2 regions of the Anaerococcoides asporogena genome follow, and region 2 is predicted to be linked to the other one. Evidence: riboswitches for the same ligand, from Rfam matches in the RefSeq annotation. Region 2 holds a riboswitch; the other holds the start of a gene.
What was found. Region 2 has a riboswitch for cobalamin ahead of P6M73_RS15935 (sirohydrochlorin cobaltochelatase). Riboswitches for the same ligand answer to the same signal wherever they lie in the genome.
Positions count from the first base shown of each region.

Region 1: linked by a shared signal. The riboswitch ahead of cobT (nicotinate-nucleotide--dimethylbenzimidazole phosphoribosyltransferase) and the one ahead of P6M73_RS15935 (sirohydrochlorin cobaltochelatase) in region 2 are both predicted to bind cobalamin.

Region 1 is NZ_CP120965.1:1,760,922-1,771,044, reverse strand. Features, by position in the region: gene P6M73_RS08330 (SH3 domain-containing protein) at 1-1,613, opposite strand, end outside; gene P6M73_RS08325 (SH3 domain-containing protein) at 2,151-4,400, opposite strand; gene P6M73_RS08320 (ABC transporter ATP-binding protein) at 4,822-5,586, opposite strand; gene P6M73_RS08315 (FecCD family ABC transporter permease) at 5,586-6,629, opposite strand; gene P6M73_RS08310 (ABC transporter substrate-binding protein) at 6,741-7,730, opposite strand; gene cobT (nicotinate-nucleotide--dimethylbenzimidazole phosphoribosyltransferase) at 7,733-8,836, opposite strand; cobalamin riboswitch at 8,939-9,129, opposite strand; gene P6M73_RS08300 (hypothetical protein) at 9,301-10,002, opposite strand; gene P6M73_RS08295 (ImmA/IrrE family metallo-endopeptidase) at 9,983-10,123, opposite strand, start outside.
Region 2 is NZ_CP120965.1:3,480,771-3,490,893, forward strand. Features, by position in the region: gene cbiT (precorrin-6Y C5,15-methyltransferase (decarboxylating) subunit CbiT) at 1-250, opposite strand, end outside; gene cobK (precorrin-6A reductase) at 247-1,014, opposite strand; gene cobJ (precorrin-3B C(17)-methyltransferase) at 1,007-1,738, opposite strand; gene P6M73_RS15920 (cobalt-precorrin 5A hydrolase) at 1,735-2,763, opposite strand; gene cobM (precorrin-4 C(11)-methyltransferase) at 2,760-3,515, opposite strand; gene cbiD (cobalt-precorrin-5B (C(1))-methyltransferase CbiD) at 3,512-4,651, opposite strand; cobalamin riboswitch at 4,894-5,075, shown strand; gene P6M73_RS15935 (sirohydrochlorin cobaltochelatase) at 5,436-6,329, shown strand; gene P6M73_RS15940 (hypothetical protein) at 6,514-7,380, shown strand; gene P6M73_RS15945 (ABC transporter substrate-binding protein) at 7,377-8,624, shown strand; gene P6M73_RS15950 (FecCD family ABC transporter permease) at 8,667-9,689, shown strand; gene P6M73_RS15955 (ABC transporter ATP-binding protein) at 9,691-10,123, shown strand, end outside.

The DNA of each region.
Region 1 (10,123 bases), 1.7 Mb from region 2:
TTGACTGATACATATCCTTTCTTTCCAAGATGTTCGATGAAATACCAGTTATTATCGCGATAGTTGACTTTCACAATGGTTCCCTTAGGTATGCTGCCCTGGGTGGAATACCAGGTGGACGGACCGCTTCGGAAATTCAAGGAAGTCGCGGTCACTTTGGCATAATAAGGAAATTCCGGCACTTCTACCGGCTCGCCGGCCGGAACCCATTTGGCATAGAGGCTCTGGGTGTATTCGTCGGCTTTGTCTTTGGCAAAGTCCCAGCATCGTTCGTAGGTATTGGTGTGGTACCAGCCCGCGAAGGAATAGTTTTCTCTGGTAGGAGGTGCTGGTTCAGCCAGATACCCATTGGAGGTAAATTGATTCGGAACAACGGTCCCACCCATTGAATCAAACACAATGTCGTATCCACGTCTGATGTCATATTGTGTCAGGTCGGTTCCATTGGGGTTCAGCTTGACGTTTTCCAGCCTGGTTTCATTACCGGCCATATCCGAAATGGAGACGTAGTCCAAGATATACGTGCCAATGGCTGAGCCAAGCGCCGGGTGCCCTTCATACACTCCCGGGGATTTTTCTCTCAGACTGAAAGAAAATGTCTTATGAAGAGTATTCATTGCCCAATCCGGTGCAGCATAACTTCCGGTAACGTCGCCTTTTAGACCCTGATCATCAGAAACTCGCACTGTCATGATGATCCCGTTCGTATAGCTGACCTTATTGTGAGAAATTGTCAGAGACTCTATGACCGGCGGTGTCGTATCCGGCGGTGTGATATAGTTCACCGTAATGTCACAGTGATCCAGCTTCATGGTCTGCAGCTCCTGCGGACCTCTGGTCGCGTTATGCAGCACTACTCGGTTGCAGCCTTTATCCTTCAGTGAAATTTGACTGATAAACCACGTTCCGGCCGGAGCCTCCTTGGGCAGGATCAGCTGTCCGGTGTATGTTCCATTGCCCTGACTGGTCAGTGCCACGTCCTGGTGTCCAAAATTAGGCCCTTCATAGTCGACCATGATGCTGCCGTCAATGCCCAGTCCGACATCACTGGCTTGAACCGTCACATTCACGGTCTCGCCCTGGAGCACGCTGGTTTTATCTACGGACACGGCTGTGACCACCGGTGGCGCGATGTCCTGGTTGGGATTGCTTACGATAAAATCCGCTCCGCTTAAATCCTCCGAATCCGACAATTCCGGATCCAGCACCAGGTTGTAGATTTCACCGAAGGATCCATCCGCAAATGGGATCAGTATATTTGTCAGAATATAGGTTCCGCTTTTTGCGGTCTCATCGATGGTTACACTGCCATGGTAGAAACCATCTGACCCGACTGCGAGTGTGAAGCGATAACTCGACTCATACTCCAAACTGGAAAAACCTGCCTCCAGTTCACCTGACACGCCGGTGACCCGATCGTCCAGATCCAGCGTCACGCTTACTTTGTCCCCTACTTTTGCTTCTTTCGGACTGGAGGTCACCGATACCACTCGCTTGAGCGGGACAGGCTCCGCCTGAGCGACCGACGCTCCACTCAATCCTTGGAACAACCCCAGAAACAGCACCAGTGCCAGCAGCGTGCTGATGCTTTTCTTTCCACATTTTTGGTTCATAGTACAAACCCCTTCGTTTTTTTCGCTGATGGGCCAAACCACAATTCTCGCAATGATTCAGCCTGCAGAACGATACTGTAATTATCTCTGAATTAAGGACCATTATCAAAGCAGTTCCGAATAATTACTATAAATAATTCTCAACACGTTAGGATTAAATCAAACTACGTTCAAATCTTTGATTTCTTTGTAGGATGTTCATGAAAATACATTGTTTTTTAAATAGTAAAAAAACTGCCCATCCCAGTTCCCAACACGCCGATCATGTCTTATGCGCCTTGGCGACCTGGTCTGATGGTTGTTCGGGAATCCCGGATCTTTGTGATTGCCGCTTCACGGGCTACTTCAGTGACTACTTCAATGACTGCTTCAATACCAATCTGACAGAAAATACAAATGACTGCGGTCCGCCCCATTCCTGGCTTTGCCAGGATATAAGGCGGACCGCTGAATACGCTGTTGGTCCGGTTGCGACCGTCAGACAACGCTATGTTTAATTCTAATTGCTTGGTGTCACATTTTCGTTCCGTTGCGTCCTTATGGCATGAGGTTCAGATACTTGGCTGAAACATAGCCGATCTTACCGTCTACGCAGACCTGCCACCAGGTGGAGGAGGTCTTCTTCATGAGGATGAAAATGGAACTGCGGGGCAGTTTGGTAATGACGGAGTAACTGGTGGAGGGGCCGGTTCTGAGGTTGACGGGATCCAGGTTGATGTAGCGCTGAATCGGGGTGACGATGTCAACCAGGTACTTGGCGGATACATAACCGGTATGATCCCCATCCTTCACCTGCCACCAGGTATCGTTGACTTTCTGCAGCTGTTCCAGCAGTGTGCCGACCGGCAGCTTGCGGATGACGGGATTGGCGGTGGACGGACCGCTGCGCAGGTTCACCGTTGTTTTGACCATATAGATCGTGGGATCGTTGGGGGCTGGCGGTGGAGTCGGTGCCGGTTGAGCGCTGACGGGCTTCAGATAGCTGGCGGAGGCATAGCCTTTGGTTGTTCCTGCCAGAATCTGATACCAGGTGGTGCTGGGTTTGCTGACCAGTTCGACCAGTGTGCCCACCGGCAGTTTTTTGATGATGCTGTAGGCTGTGGACGGGCCGGTGCGCAGATTGACTGCGGGACTGACCTGATAAACCAGAGAAGCGTCAGTCTTTTGCAGGTAGGTAGCTGATACATAGCCTTTCTTTCCCAGATATTCAATGGAATACCAGTTGTTGTCGCGATAGTTGACTTTAACAATGGTTCCTTTGGGGATGCTTCCCTGCGTGGGATACCAGGTAGATGGCCCGCTGCGGAAATTCAGGGATGTGGCGGTAACTTTGGCATAATGCGGGAACTCCGGTACTTCCACCGGCTCTCCGGCCGGAACCCATTTGGCATAGAGCTTCTGGGTGTAGACATCGGCTTTGTCTTTGGCAAAGTCCCAGCGCCGTTCGTAGGTATTGGTGTGGTACCAGCCGGCGAAGGAATAGCCTTCCCGGGTGGGAGCGGGCGGTTCCGTCAGATAGCCGGTGGAGGTAAACTGCTTCGCAACCCCGGTTCCGCCCATGGAATCAAACAGGATGATATATCCCCGCTTGACGTTGTACTGGCTCAGGTCAGTTCCCTTGGGGTTCAGCTTGATGTTTTCCAGCCGGGCTTCGTTGCCGGCCGCATCCGAAATGGAAACGTAATCCAGGATATACGTGCCAATGTCTGATCCAATCCCCGGGTTCCCTTCATAGACGCCCGGAGTTTTTTCAAACAGCATGAAGGAATAGGTTTTGTGGAGTGTATTCAACGCCCAGTCCGGTGCCGCATAGCTGCCGTACACGATGCGTTCCAGATCCTGATCATCGGAGACACGCATGGTCATGGTGAATCCGGTGCCCGAGGTGACCTCATGGTTGGAGATTGTCAGGGACTCAATGACCGGAGCGGTTGTATCTTCTGGCGTAATGGAACCTACGGTCAGATCACAGTGATCCAGATTCATGGTCTCAAGCGCTTCCGGATCCCTGGTGGCGTTTCCAAGGAACACCAGATTGCCGGCCCGATCCGCCAGGATGATCTGACTGATATACCAGGTTCCGGCTGGGGCATCCTCCGGCAGGGTCAGCTGACCGGAATAAGTTCCGTTGCCTTGACTGGTCAGCTCCAGATCCAGGTAGCTGTCCTCGGGTCCTTCATAGCTGACCAGGATGCTGTCCTCAATGCCCAGGCCGATGTCACTGGCCTGCGCCGTAACGGTCACGGTCTCCCCCTGCAGCAGGCTGGTCTTATCCACGGAGACAGCCGTGACGACGGGCGGTGTGATATCCTGATTGGGATTGTTCACGGTAAAATCAGCCCCGCTTAAATCTTCGGCTTCCGGCAGTTCCGGATCCAGCACCTGATTGTAGACTTCCCCGAAGGAGTCGTCTTCAAACGGAATCAGGATATTGGTCAGGATATAGGTCCCGGTTTTCGCTGTCTCATCGATCAGTACGCTGCCTCGATAAAGACCATCGGTCTCAGGTGCCAGAGTGAAGAAATAGACGGCTTCCTGTTCCAGATTCGCCACCGCCGCGAATAGTTCACCCGCTATGCCGGTGACCGTATCGGCCAGATCCAGCGTTATCGTTACTTCATCCCCGACCTCAGCCGTCTTCGGGCTGGAAGTCACGGAACCGACCAGCTTCGGCGCAACGGGTTCCGCCTGAGCGACCGACGGCACGCTCAATCCCTGAAACAGCCCCAGAAACAGCACCAGTGCCAACAGCCAGCTGATCCGTTTCTTCCCACATTTTTGGTTCATAGTACAAACCCCTTTGTCATATTCGCCCATGAGCCAAACCCTGATTCAATCAATGATTCAGCATTCATAACGTTATCATTATTATCTCCGAATTTATGAACTTTATCAAAGCTTTTCCGTATAATCAAACGGTTTTTCTTTAAAACAAGAGTGTTAAATTTTATATTCAATCATAAAGATGATTTTTCCGCCTGAATGTTACCCTAAAAAGTAGAAAACTTCAAAAAAGCACCTGCACCCGTCAGATCCTTGGGACAAGGATCTGACGGGTGCCTTAATAGTTCGACTATTCAATTCTTGGAGTATGTTCCTCTTTGAATATGTTCCTCTTCGAGTATATTTCTCTACGGTATGTTCGGCTTCGAGTGTTCCTCTTGGAGTGTTCCCCTTCGGCGTTCATCATTGACTATATCAATTTCGATTATTTCGTTTTTGGGAACAGGTACTGAAGACTGCGGTCCTCGGTGTAGGTCTTGAGGAACTCCAGGTCGTAGATCGTGGAGAGGACCTCGGGATTGATGCACTCGCCGGGCTTGCCGACTTTGACAACTCTGCCCTCATGGAGCAGGATGATCCAGTCGGAGAAGTCTCGGGCCAGGTTCAGGTCGTGCATGACGGCGACCACGGTTCGCTGCGGGGTCATTTCCTTGAGGCTTTTCAGGATGCCTATCTGATGGCTGACATCCAGATGGTTGACGGGCTCATCCAGGAGAATCCAGGGGGTGGCCTGGGCGATGGCCCGGGCCACGGACACCCGCTGGAGCTCGCCGCCGGAGATCCGGCTGACGGGCTGATCCTTGAGGTGGGTGGTTTCCGTGATGCGCATGGCGTCTTCGCAGATGCGCCGGTCCTCCGGCGTGGGATTGCCCAGCTGCTTGATGAAGGGATATCGTCCCATTTCCACTACTTCCCGGGCGGTGAACTCATAGTCGTTCTGGAACACCTGGGGGACGTAGGACAGCTGTCTGGCTTTTTCCAGGGGCCGGTAGCCTTTCAGAGGCCTTCCCTCGAGCAGGATCTCTCCTTGCGTGGGCTGGAGCAGTCCGAGGAGCAGTTTCAGGAGGGTACTCTTGCCGGACCCGTTGGGTCCCAGGATGGAGATGAACCGGCCTTTGGGAAAGGTCACGCTGATGTCTTTGAGTACGGGTTTGACATCGTAGCCGAATCCAAGATGCTTAACTTCCATCAGCTTTTCTCCCCTCCCCGGCTTCTGGCCAGGAGCCAGATAAAATACGGTGCTCCGAACAGTGCGGTGACCGCTCCCACCGGGAGCTCCGCCCCGTCGATGAGGGAGCGGGCAATGGTATCGGCCACCAGCAGGAAGATGGAGCCTGAGATCATGGCAAAGGGAATCAGGCGCTTGTGGGAGGGGCCCACGATCATGCGCATGATATGGGGCATCATGAGCCCGACGAAGCCGATGACGCCGGTAAAGGCGACGCAGACGGCCACAATCAGGGAGGAGTAGATCAGGATGCGGATCTTGACTCGTTCCGTCTCTACGCCCAGGGAACGGGCGACTTCCTCGCCGGAGGTAAGGATGTCCAGTTCCCGCCAGTTGGAATAGAGCAGGAAGGAACCAAGAATTACCACCGGTGCCAGGATGGCGATCTGGAGGTAGCTGACGCTGGCCAGGGAGCCCATGGTCCAGTAGACGATCTTGGAGACGTTCTGTTCGTCGAAGACCAGGATCAGGGACACGATGGAAGACAGAAAGTAGCTGACGGCTACTCCGGACAGGAGGAGCGAAGTCATGGAGGTACGGCTGCGACGCATGGCGAGGCTGTAGACCAGGAAGGTCGAGGCCAGAGCGCCGGCAAAGGCTGCCAGGGTGACTGCGCCGAATCCGGCAACGGACTCATTAATGCCCAGACTGATGGCCAGGGCGGCGCCCAGGGTCGCTCCGGAGGAGATGCCCAGGATGTAGGGATCAGCCATGGAGTTGCGGAAGACGCCCTGATAGGCGCAGCCGACGCCGGCCAGGCCGGCACCGGCGAAGATCGCCGTCAAAATCCGGGGGATCCGGATATTGAACAGAATGATTTCCTTGGATCCGCCCTGTTCCTGGGCCAGTCCCAGAAGTGCCAGGAGCTTGTGCCAGAGAATGGCGATAGTTTCGTCGACGCGAATGGCCGCATCGCCCATGGTGACGGATCCCATGCTTAATAGCAAAAGGAGGACCGCCAGCATCAGAAAGAGCGGCAGATAGCTTTTCTTTTTCTGTTTCATGGCATCCTCCTTGTGACCCTGGATCAACCAGGTTGATATGTCTAGTATCATGATACATCCATCAGCTGGTTCAGTCGATGAATGACACGGTTTTGATTTTCTTCGGGTTCTCTACTTGAACAGCTCCGGGTGCAGGATCCGGGCGATGGCTTCGACGCCTTCGGCCAGACGGGGTCCTTCGCGGTTCACCAGGTTGTCATCCACTTCCATGACGCGGTTTTCCTTGACAGCCGTCAGGTTCTTGTAGGGTTCAGTAGTCTTGAACTCCTCGGTGAGCTTGGCCATGGAGCCGATGACAATGTACTGGGGATCCTTCTCGGCCAGTTTCTCGGTGGTGAAGTTCCAGCCCTGTACGTCTTTGGCAATATTGTCGCCGCCGGCCAGAGTAATCAGTTCATGCAGGAAGGTGTCGCCGCCGGCGGTGTAGTCGCCGTTCTTGCCGAAGCCTGCCACGTAGTAGATGGAGACCGGAGCCGCATCCTTGACTTTTGCTGCCACAGCGGCGATGTCTGTCTGAATGGTTTCGGTCAGGGTCTTGGCTTCGACGTTGGCATTGAGCATGCGGCCGATTTCTTCCATGTTTTTGTAGGATCCGTCAATGGTGTTGCCGGTGAAGATCTGTACCACTTTGGCGCCGCTTTTTTCGATCTGTTCGACGACTTCCTGTTCCATGAAGGAAACCAGGATCAGGTCGGGATTCAGCTCAACGATCTTTTCCACGGAAGGTTTGGTCATGGAACCGACGGATACAACATCCTTGGTTTGTGCCGGGTAGTCACAGTAGTCGGTGCGTCCGACCAGCTGAGCGCCTTTGCCCAGAGCATAGACGACTTCGGTATAGGTGGGTGACAGGGATACGATCCGCTGGGGTTCTTTGTCAATGATGACGTCCTTGCCGTCAGCGGTCTTAAAGGTATAGGGATAAACCGTTTCTGCAGCAGCCTGAGCGGCTGTCGTGGACGGAGTGGTGGCTGGCTGGGTCACGGCCTGGGTGGAACCGGATGTGGTATTGGCTCCAGTGGCTGGTGACTGAGTCTGGCAGCCGGCGACGCTGAGCATAAGGAACGTAAACAGTGCGATGATTCTTGAGAATTTCTTCATGGTTATTTTTCCTCCCGGATATCTACATAATCCTGTTTGTTGACTGAAACATCATGAAAGGATGCCATGGTGCCGAGGGTGAACATCGAGCACTCCATGAGGTTCATGGCCAGGGGGCAGCCGGAGCCTTCGCCCAGGCGCATTTCCAGGTCGAGCATGGGGCGCAGGCCGAAGGCCTGCTCCACCGCCCGGGCACCGGACTCTTTCGTCTTGTGGGACGAAAATGCATAGTCCAGGATGCCGGAGTGGAAGCCGCGGGCCAGGGCCAGGGCGGCCATGGATATGACCCCGTCGAGTACGAAGGGAATGGAATTGGCGGCGCAGGCCAGGTAGGTTCCGGCCATGGCGCAGATGTCCGCGCCGGCCAGCTTGGCCGCTGCGTCCAGGATGTCCCCGTAGGGTCCGTTGATGGCCAGGGCATCGCGTACGACATTCACCTTATGTCGTACGCCGTCCCGGGTCAGGCCGGAGCCAAAGCCAGTGGTTTCCTCAGGGGGAACTCCGGTTAAAAGACTGATCACCGCCGAGGAGGTCGTGGTGTTGCCCACGCCCATTTCCCCTGCTCCGATCAGGTTGTAGCCGGAGTCGATCAGTTCCTGAGTTCTCCGAATGCCGGCCAGCACGTACTGGGCGGCATCATCCCGGCTCATGGCCGGACCAAGCCGCATGTTGTCCGTGGAGCGCCGCACCTTATAAGTAGTGTGGCCCTCAACATCTTCCAGTACGGCCAGATCCTCCAGGAACACCTCCACGTGGTAGAACGCGGCGATGCAGCCCAAGCCGGAACGGCCGCTGAGGATATTCAGGCATACCTTGTAGGTTATGTCCTGCGGATTGGTCGAGACGCCTTCCTGACAGACCCCATTGTCCCCGGCATATACCACAACCGCTTTTTGAAACGGCTGAGGGTTGCCCCGGGTGATGGCCCAGATCCTCTCCCGGATCTCCTCCATCTTTCCCAATGAACCCAGCGGCTTGCACAGGGAGTCATTGTATTCTCGGGCTTGAGCCAGATACTCCGCTTCAATCGGAGCAATCCGGCTTACGACCGCAGCGATTTCTTGTTCGAAGGCGCTGCCGTTGGGTTGGAAATTAAAAGAATTCATCGTATCACGTTCCTTGTTGAATTAAAAGCAAAAAGAGCAGTCGGTCGCCCTACTGCTCATGAAGTTAATCATTTCAACCAATAGTATTTTCCACCCGAAAATTTTTAGGATCCACGGAAGGCAGGTCTCCTGGCTCGTGTCTTCAGGCCTTGCCTCAACCCTTCCCCATCGGACTTCCCGATGAGTGGTTTTCTTGAGGTTCGTAGACACATACAGTAGCGGGGGCTGCTGTGGTTTTTCACCACATTCCCTTTTCACCCAAATTCTTGGGCACCTTCGATGATGGTTATTCAGTTACATTCCCATATTAGACTCCCACCCGAGTTCTGTCAATGCAATTTTCCCGGTTTATGATATATATCAGGCAAGCGGACATAGAACAAAAGAATCATAGCTATTCAGTGGTACTATTGAAAAAATGTTTGAATTACTGGAATAAAAATCGTTTCGATACATAAACGTTATCAACAAAAGTATTGCTTATAAATGCTATCCATTTCACTATGAAAGTTACCCCATGACGGATTTTCATTCTTCTCTCGGTCAGTAAGATAGTATTGGTATTTGTAAAGCATTTTCAATGCCGTCTGATCAGACAATTTTTTTCGGTAGAGGTAATAGATCAGTTCAAACATTCTAATTGCGTGAATGTTGTCCAGACCCGTTGACCACTCTTCTGCCTTTTCAATGAGCTGCAATGCATTATGATCATGAGCCGCAAAATATAGAAGTTCTTTTACAGCAATATACGCCAGCGACTTAACCTCTCCACGATCATCTTTATTGTCGAGTAATGGTTCGTATTTGGTTCGGGGTACAATTCTTGATTCAATTGCGTCCCTTAACATTAATTCTATTTCTGTCAAATCTGTATCTTTAAGCAGGGTTAAACGGGCTGCTTCAGGATCCATTTTCTGATCTATATAGTTTTGAGGTGAATGTCCGACCAGTTCTGCATAGACCGCCTCGTGGATAGCAAGGTTTGGGAAAGCTTGAAATATCGGTTCCAACCAAATCTCTTTAAACTGATCGAATTTAATTGGGCTCTTTGTAATTGGCGTTCGATCGGGAGGGATAAGGAAGTTCGCATCCAGGGTGATGGTTTGCTTCGGATTTTTAATAATACCTATAAAGGCGGTATTAGGATCAGACAGATGAATCTTCATTCTCATGCTCCCCACTAAAAAACGCATCAAGTTCATCAACATCTTCTTGTGAGGCTCTGATCTCAAAGCCAAATTCATCTGGAGTTCGATTAAATAATCGTAAAGTTTCTGTAAAATGGTC
Region 2 (10,123 bases):
CCCGGGCGGCACTGAAAAAACCGGTGTCTCCGGAGACAGCGATGCAGTACCGCCCGCTCCCCTGACTGGCCAGACAGCGGGTAATCTCCTCTGGCTGATACGCCGCGACCGAAGGCTTTCCAAACTCCGCCAGAGCCTCAATAAGCCGGGGAGCGCCCAGGATCAGATCCGCCCGGGCCAGAGCCTCGGCTCCCTCCCGGGTCAGAGTGCCGGCACTCAGTCCGACCCCAACAATGGTTACTTGCTTCATAGTGTTCCCTCCCCGATGCGCCGGATGATTTCCTCCGCCGCCAGTCCCCGGCTCTCCCGGGGGCGGCTCCATACTCCGATCTTCAAGCCGCAGGCTTTTGCCGCCGCGATTTTCTCCGGATAGCCCCCGGTCCGGCCGGATTCCTTCGTGATCAGAATGTCCGCCCCGGCGGCGCCAAACATCGCCATGTTAAGCTCCCGGGAAAACGGTCCCTGCATGCAGATGATGCGGCGGGCCAAAAACCCGGCGGCCTGACAGGCAGCCAGCCCCGCCGGATCCGGCAGAATCCTCAGCCAGACCCGCTCGGCACTGCCCCTGATGCGGGACAGCCGCTCCGCTTCCTTGGCCCCCAGCGTCGAGAAAATGATCCCCGGCTGTTCGTTCAGCCAGGCGATCAGATCCTCCAGATCAGAAAACCGCTCCAGCTGTTCCCCGTCACCCTCTTCCTCAGAGCTGTCCGCGCGCAGTACCCGCAAATACTGAGTTCCGGCCGCGCGGCAGGCCGCCCGGATATTCTCGCTGACCACCGCGGCAAAGGGATGGGTGGCGTCAATCACCAGACGGGGCTTCCGCTGCCGGAAGAGGTCCGCCATTTCCCCGGTTTCCAGCCGGCCCCGCCGGATCGAGAGGCTCCCCCCCTCCTCCAGCAGCGACTCCCCGTATTCCGTCGCCACGCAGACCAGCGCCGGCAGGGCTTTCGCCCGCAAGGCCGCCGCCAGCAGCCGCCCCTCCGTGGTTCCGCCGAACAGAATGACTTCAGTCAAGCCGGTACCCCCTGGGCGTGACCATTCTTCCGCCGATGATCCGGGTCTGGCTGCTGCCGATGAACACCGTGGTGAACATGTCCACCGAAGTCTGGCTCAGCTCCTCCAACGTCAGAATCGCATCCGACTGACCGGCGCGCCCGATGTTCCGGACCAGGCCGCAGACGGTTTGCGCCGGTTTGTGACGCCTGAGGATGGCGCAGGCTTTCTCCAGGTAATCGTGGCGGGAGCGGCTGGAGGGATTGTACAGCGCCAGACAGAAGTCGGCGGCAGCCGCGTGCTCCAGCCGTCGCTCAATCACCTCCCAGGGCGTCAAGAGATCCGACAGGCTGATCACCGCGAAGTCATGAGTCAGAGGGGCACCCAGCACCGCCGCCCCGGCCAGGGCTGCCGTCACCCCCGCCACCACCTCGATCTCCACCGGTTCATACTCGGCCGCCAGTTCACAGATCAGGCCCGCCATGCCATACACCCCGGCATCGCCACTGCAGATCATGGCCACGGTTTCACCCCGGCAAGCCAGCTCCAGAGCCATCCGGCAGCGTTCCACCTCCCGGGTCATGGGCGTATCGAGGATTCGTTTGTCCGGAAACAGCGGTGCGACCAGCTCCACATATTTGGAATAGCCGACCATGACATCGCAATCTTCGATGGCCTCGCGGCAGGCCGCCGTCATATTGCGGGCATCTCCCGGACCAATCCCGGCAACATACAGTTTTTTCATATCAGTTCTCCTTTTTCAAAGCGAAGGGTGCAGGGGGCGATGGCCAGAGCCAGCGTCACCCCGCTGCCCGAAGTTTTTCCCTGGAGCAGCCGGGCACCGGCTCCGGCGCCGCAAACGGCGCTGCGCTCGCAGACATTGTCCACCCCGGTCACGCGCCGGACAAACTCGGAGGCCCCAAACCGGCCGGGGACGCGTTCGAGCTCCCGGGCGGAATAAGTGACCAGGGGCAGGTGTCTGGTCCGGCAGAATTCCGTCAGTCCCGGCTCATCGGCTTTCAGATCGATGCTGCAGACCCTGGCGATGGCCAGGGGGTGACAGCCGGTTTGCTCCAGCAGCTGCGCTGCCGCCGCTTCAATTAGGGGCGCCGGCGTCCCACGGCGGCAGCCGATGCCCAGACTGACAACCGGCGCCACCAGCTCCAGAACCGCCGCCTCGGCGTGACTTTGCCAGTCAATGCGCACTGTGGGCAACGCCGCAGGCGATCCAGCATCCGTCATGAGAAATCCCGGGGGCAAAGGTCCCGTCACCGGAAACGGCGTCTCCAGGCGGACGGAACCTCCGGCCAGCAGACAGGCTGAAATCTCCCGGATGCCCTCCGGACTGGCAATCCGAAGACCCTGTTCGACCGCCCAGGCATCCACCGCAAACACGCCCCGGACATCCGTGGCTGTGGTAATGACCTTGACGGCATCCAATGCCCGGGCAAGCTCCCGGGTCAGCCGGTTGGCCCCGCCGATGTGGCCGGACAGCAGGGCGATGACATGGCGGGCCTGCTCATCAATGACCAGCACCGCCGGATCCCGGGTCTTTCCGGCCAGAAGCGGAGCCACCGCCCGCACGGCAATGCCGCAGGATCCGATGAAGATCAGGGCATCCCGATGAAAGTTCGCCCGGGTCCACCCGGGCAGCTCCCCCCGGCCGCAGCGCCTCACCTCGGTCTGGTATCCCATGACTTCCAGGCTGGATGCCACCCGTTCCCCCAGCTCGGCTCCCTGCCGACTGAAGGCAATCACCGCAGCGGTCATGCCTCGGTTCCCTGGCGGAAGGCGGTGGTGAAGGCAGGATCATACAGTCTGGACAGCTCATAGTCCTCGCCCAGGAATCCCCCCACCAGAATCAGGGCATGGTTTGACACCTCATGGGCGGCCGCCGTCTGCGCCAGGGTACCCACCGTGCAGCGCAGCACTTTCTCCTGCGGCCAGCTGGCTTTATAGACAATGGCCGCGGGAGAATCCGCGGCATAGCCTTCGAGCAGTTCCTGCTGCAGCGCCTTCGTCATGCCGGCGCTGAGAAAGACCACCATGGCAGCGCCATGGGCGGCCAGACTGGCAATTCGCTCCCGTTCCGGCACCGGAGTCCGTCCCGCCCGACGCGTGATGATCACGCTCTGGCTGACCCCGGGCAGGGTATATTCAGCTTTCAGCGCGGCGGCGGCGCCGCAGAAGCTGGATACTCCGGGACAGACGTCAAAGGGTATGCCCGCCTGCGACAGCCGATCCATCTGTTCGCGGATGGCGCCGTAAATCGAGGGATCTCCGGTATGCAGGCGAACCACCAGTCCGCCGCTGCGGTGCACCCGTTCCAGCACCGCGATGACTTCATCCAGGGTCATGGCGGCGCTGTTATGGATCTCACAGCCGGCTTTGGCCCCCTCCAGATGCCGCGGATCCACCAGGGATCCGGCGTAGACAATACAGTCGGCCTGACGCAGCAGCTGCGCACCGCGCAGCGTGATTAAATCCGGTGCTCCGGGGCCGGCTCCCACAAAATGAATCATTGTTTTTCCTCCAGCAGTTTCATCAGGTCACTGGCCTGATCATTTTTTATCAGAACGCCGGGAAAATCCGGCGCATTGGTATAGCACAGATAGCCCAGGGCAATGCCCGCAGGCACGCGCCGGGTCAGAAAATCCTCGATCCGCCGGCCCAGTTCGACCAATGCCGGCTCCAGCAGACCGGCGGCCCAGAGCAGGTCCAGGGCGGCATCGGTGGTGGCGCACTCCAGGATTCCCGCCAGCAGGGGAAGTCCGGCGCCGGCGCGCAGGGCGCAGGCCAGCAGCGTTTCCATCCGGCCGTCGCCAAAGGCGGAATGGGTATTGGGCACCCCGATTCCCAGCTTGACGAGCTTGCCGATGTGGCCCACCAGCAGAATCCGTTCGAACCCGAGCTCCACCGCCGCGTCAATGGCATCGCCGATGAAATTGGCGCAGTTGATGTGGCAGGTCATACTCAGTCCCAGCTCCTCCCGGGCGAAGGTCTCGCCGTAGTTGCCGGGGGTGAGCAGCACGGTTTGGGCACCCCCGGCGCGCAGCTGCCGGAGCCGCAGGCGGATCGTATCCGCCATGGCCTGATGGCTCATGGGTTCCACCAGGCCGGAGGTTCCCAGGATCGACAGACCGCCGGTGATGCCCAGGCGGGGGTTGAAGGTCCGGCGGGCCAGCTCGTCTCCGCCGGGAATTTCCAGGACGACTGACAGACCGCCGCTGTAGCCGCAGTTCTCCGACACCTCCCGGAGGTGGCGGGCAATCATCTCCCGGGGCACGCGGTTGATGGCCGCCGCCCCCACGGGCTGATCCAGACCGGGCCGGGTGACCCGGCCGATTCCAGTCCCGCCGTCCAGCTCAATCCCCCGGGGAATCCGGCGGATCCGGGCAATGATCAGAGCGCCGTCCGTGATGTCGGGATCGTCCCCGGCATCCTTACGGATGGCGCAGCTGGCAGAATCCGCGCCCCGCTCCGGCTGGAGCACGTCCAGTACCAGGTCGATCCCCCCGGGCGTCCGGACCGACACGGTGGCCGGCGCTTGCCCGCGCAGCAGCAAAACAGCCGCCGCCTTGGCCGCCGCCGCGGCGCAGGTCCCGGTGGTGAAGCCGCGGCGCATCATCGTTCCATTGACGTTTCGTTTCATTTCCATGCAAAAAACCCCCCGACGCCAAGCACCGGGGGGCTGATTCACGCGGACGCGAAAGTCCGCTCAAACCATATCCTTCGGTGCCCGCAAAGGAATATGAATCCTGGTAACCCGACTATCACGGTAACGGCCTTGTGAGGGAATTACACCCTGCTTTCCCAGTCTAACTGAAAACCAGTATGCCTTAAGAACAATTCTTTGTCAACCGATTGACAATTTCAAAGTCCCGTTGGTATACTGAGTTCGTTTGAATATCGGAATCAGGCCATGGAAGTTGGGTGCGAATCCCACGCAAGGCCGTTGCTGTAATTCGCCAGAGCCCTGGCAGATGTCACTGGAAGAAGTTCCGGGAAGGCGTCAGGGCCGAGTCCGCACCCTGCGGATCCGGGCGATAAGCCAGAATACTTGCCTGTTTCCTGCCGCGCTTCCTGCGCGGTGCATACAGCCCTGCGGACTACCGGGGTCATGGATGAGAATGGGTGAGGCCTTTTTTTGGTCACGTCCCGATTTCGACCATTAACAAACGTCTGCAAGCTGCTTGCGGGCGTTTTTTTATTTTGCCCGTCCGGCAGCTTCCGGTATGGTTCAAACGTGCCCGATTCCCTCGGGCCAGATTTTTCTCTTTTTCTCTATTATCCCTTATTCCTGGGGGCACGGATCCTTCCGGCCCCGCTGGGGGGTGAGGCTTTGCCCTGGCCCCCGCTTTTTGATTGCGATGCCGCCAACGCGCAGCGTTCTGCCGGCACTGACAATAAATCCATTTGTTTAATTCAGGAGGAAATCAGTCATGTACAAACAGCTCAAACCCCTGGCCGCCCTGGCCCTGGCCCTGCTAATGACGACGGGCTGCGCCGCCCGGCCGACCGCGGCCGTCAGCCCCGCCGCCACCGACGCGCCCCGAAAGCCGGTGCTGTTAGCCGTCAGTTTCGGCACCAGCTACAACGACAGCCGCGACCTGACCATCGGCGCCATCGAACAGGCCCTGCAGGCTGCGTATCCCGCCTATGAGGTCCGCCGGGCCTTTACCAGTCAGATCATCATTGACAAGCTGAAGCAGCGGGACAACCTGAAGATCGACAATGTCAAAGAGGCCATGGACCGCCTGGTGGCGGACGGGGTCCGGGAGATCGTGATTCAGCCCACCCATGTCATGAACGGCTACGAATATGATGACATCGTGGCCGAAGTGAAAGCCTATGAAAGCAGGTTCGACCGTCTGAGCATCGGCGTCAATCTGCTCAGCCGCGACACGGACTATCAGGAGGTCGCATCGGTCATCACCCGGGAAACAGCGGCTTATGACGTTCCAGGTACCGCTGTAGTCTTCATGGGTCACGGCACGGAAGCTCCGTCCAACGCCACCTACGCCCGGCTTCAGCAGTCGCTGGCCGAAGCGGGACACAGCCGGTACTTCATCGGCACCGTGGAAGCGACGCCGTCGCTGGCAGACGTGCTGGCTCAGGTCAAGGCTTCCGGCGCGACCAAAGTGGTGCTGCAGCCCCTCATGATCGTGGCCGGCGACCACGCCAACAATGACATGGCCGGTGAAGAGGACGGATCCTGGAAGAAAGAATTTGAGAAAGCCGGCTTTGCGGTTGAAGTGGTCCTGAAGGGCATGGGCCAGATGAAAGGCATTCAGGATCTGATCGTGCGCCACGCCGGCGAAGCGATCAGCCATTAGCCATCAGCCGCTCCGGCTGACCGGTGCTTATCCCGGAAAACTCAGAGCCTGTCCCTCGAAGCCTTCCCATGCAGGCCCTGGCAAACCAGCCATCGTTCGAACCAGGTCTGGCGCTGTCCAGACCATGCCAGCAGCAGACTGCAGTCAGCCTGTTGTCCATCAAAAAAATCAGGAGAGATGCGAAATGAAACAAGTACAACAATGGATCCTTGCGGCGCTGCTGACCGGCAGCCTGCTCACCGGCTGTTCGGTCAGCCCGGCCAAAGCGGCCGCCCCGGTTTCCGTTCCCTCAGTGACCCAGGCGCAGGTGCCGGTCACCCCCAAAGCCCTGGTACCGGTATACGGCAATCAACTTCAGGATGGGTCCTATCCCATCAAGGTATCGTCAAGCTCTTCCATGTTCCGGGTCATCGATGCTCAGCTCACCGTTGCCCAGGGTGCCATGACGGCCGTTCTGACGCTCAGCGGCGATGGCTATGAAAAACTTTTCATCGGCACCGGCCAGGATGCCCAGACCGCGACCGAAGACCGGTTCAGCCAGTTTGTTCCCGATGCCAACGGCAAATATACCTACACCGTGGCGGTCAGTGCCCTGGATCAGGAAATCGACTGCGCCGCCTTCAGCATCAAGAAGCAGGCCTGGTATGACCGGGTGCTGATTTTTGAGTCGGCCAGCCTTCCTCAGACCGCGCTGCGGTCCTCCGCCGGAGCGGACCAGCCTGCTTCCGGTCAGCTTCCGGCAGAGGGTCAGTACACCATCGGCGTCACCCTGGAAGGCGGCTCCGGCCGCGCCAGCGTGGAATCCCCGGCCCGACTCAGCGTCAGCGGCAAACAGGCTACCGCCACCATCGTCTGGAGCAGCCCGAACTACGACTACATGCTGGTGGGCGGCAAAAAATACCTGCCGGTCAATACCGCCGGCAACAGCACGTTTGAAATTCCGGTCACGCTCGATGAGAAGCTGGCGGTGATTGCCGACACCACAGCCATGGGCAAACCCCGGGAAGTAGAGTACACCTTGTTCTTTGATTCGGCTTCCCTGAAGAAATGATGACAGGATGCAATGGGATTCGCCCCCGTCGACCCGGCGGGCTTCGGGGAGTACCAGCCTTCCTGAGCACCGCTCTTCTCAAAGTCAGCACGCTTCTGGGAGTCACTGCTCTTCTGGGAGTCACTGCCCTTCTGGGAGTCACCATCCTCCTGTCGGGCTGTACGGTTCCGGCAGCTGCCCCGCCCGCCGGCGGACTGGGAATTGGCTGGAGGGTTGAGCGGTCCCTGGAGCTGGAGTATGCCAAGAATTTCAGCGTGGACTATTATCCGGAGGATTATGCTCTGGTCACGCTGTCGGACAAAAGCCGGTTTCTGGTCGTCCCGCCGGGCAGGACGGCGCCTGAAGGAATCGGGGGGGACATCACCGTGCTGCAGCGGCCGCTGCGCAGCGTTTATCTGGTGGCCACCTCCGTCATGGCTCAGTTCGATGAACTCCATGCCCTGGATCAGATCCGGCTCTCCGGCACCCGGGCGGCGGACTGGCAGAGCCAGAATGCCCGGACGGCCATGGAAAACGGGAGCATCGTGTTTGCCGGCAAATACAGTGCGCCCGACTATGAGCTGATTCTTTCGAGTCAGTGCGATCTGGCGATTGAATCCAGCATGATCAATCATGTGCCCGAGGTGAAGGAAAAACTGCTGGGGATGAAGGTTCCGGTTCTGATCGACCAGTCCAGCTATGAAAAACACCCGCTGGGCCGGACCGAATGGATTAAGCTCTACGGCGTACTCACCGGTCGGGAAGAGCAGGCTGCGGCAAGCTTTGACCGGCAGGCCGCCCTGCTCCGGGAAGCCTCAGTGCAGTCCGGCACCGGCAAATCGGTGGCGTTTTTCTACATCAGTTCCGCCGGTCAGGTGGTGGTGCGAAAACCCGGGGACTACATCACGAAGATGATCGACCTGGCAGGAGGCAGCTATGCCTTCAGCCATCTGGGCGACCCGGAACAAGCCGACAATACCGTCAATCTGGATATGGAAGCCTTCTATGCCGCGGCCAGGGATGCGGATGTCCTGATCTACAACAGTGCCCTGGCCGGTGAAGTCGCTTCCCTGGCAGACCTGACCGCCAGGAACGCTTTGCTGAGCAAGTTCAAGGCCGTTCAAACCGGAAATGTCTGGTGTACGGAAAAGAACCTGTACCAGGAAACAACCCGGCTGGGGCTGATGGTCTCGGATCTGAACCGCCTCTTGACGGATCCCGATCCCACTTTGAACCAGCTGCACTTTTTTACCCGCCTCAGATAACGTTCCGGACGATGAACGAATTCCGCAAAGGAGACTTGCCGCATGGATCCATCCAACAAACGACGCTGGCGCTTCGGCCTGGCTCTGCTATTCCTGCTGAGCCTGGTTCTTGGCCTGGTGGCACTCAATATCAGCCTGGGGAGCATACCGGTCAGCCTCCCCGACATCAGGCGCATTCTGTTTGGTCAGGGCGGGACGCCCACCCAGCAGGATATCATCTGGAAAATCCGACTGCCCCGGACTCTGGCGGCGGTTCTTCTCGGCGGCGCTCTGGCGCTGTCGGGTTTTTTGCTTCAAACCTATTTCAACAACCCCATCGCCGGTCCCTACGTCCTGGGCATTTCCTCTGGTTCCAAGCTGGCGGTGTCGGTCACCCTGATTGCCGCGCTGAGCCGGGGCATTCCCCTGGGCTCGGCCGCTCTGATCAGCGCGGCGTTTGCCGGTGCCCTGGGCACCATGGGCTTTATCCTGCTGGCGGCCCGAAAGGTTCAACGCTCCAGCCGGCTGATTGTCAGCGGCGTCATGATCGGCTACATCTGTTCCGCCCTGACGGACTTCGTGATTACCTTCGCCGATGACGCCGCCATCGTGAACCTGCACAACTGGTCCCGGGGCAGCTTCTCCGGCATGGCCTGGCCGGATGTAGCCGCCATGACGTTCGTGGTCCTGCCGGCTGCTGTCTGTGTGTTCCTGCTGTCCAAACCCATCGGCGCCTGTCAGCTGGGAGAAAGCTACGCCAGGAACATGGGCGTCAACATCCCCCGCTTCCGCCGTCTGCTGGTGCTTTTATCCAGCGTCCTGTGCGCCTGCGTCATCGCCTTTGCCGGCCCGGTGTCCTTTGTCGGCGTGGCCGTGCCGCATCTGACCCGGGGCCTTTTGGGCACAGCCCGGCCGCTGGTTGTCATCCCCGCCTGCTTTTTAAGCGGCGCTGCATTCTGTCTGGGCTGCGACCTGATCGCCCGAACCGCCTTTGCTCCCCTGGAACTTAGCATCAGCTCGGTGACCGCAGTGATTGGTGCCCCCATCGTGATCAGCATACTGCTGGGAAAGAAAGGACGTGACTGACATGACTGATTTTTTCAAAACGGACCGTCTCACCGTCGGCTACGACGGAGTCCCGCTGATCCGGGACATCTGCCTGTCCCTGGAGCGGGGGCAGATTATGACCCTGATCGGACCCAACGGCTCGGGCAAGTCCACGATTCTGAAAAGCCTCACCCGTCAGCTGAAAAGCCTGGGCGGAACGGTGAGCATCGATGGGCGATCCATTGCCAACATGTCCAGCCTCGACCTGGCCCGGCAGGTATCGGTGGTCTGGACCGACCGGCTCAAACCGGAACTTATGACCTGCCGGGAGGTTGTCGCCACCGGCCGCTATCCCTATACCGGCCGCCTGGGCATCCTCTCCGCGGCAGACCGGGCCGCTGTCTTCGGGGCCATGGAGCTGGTGGATGCCCTGCCCCTGGCCGAACGGGACTTTACCCGAATCAGCGACGGCC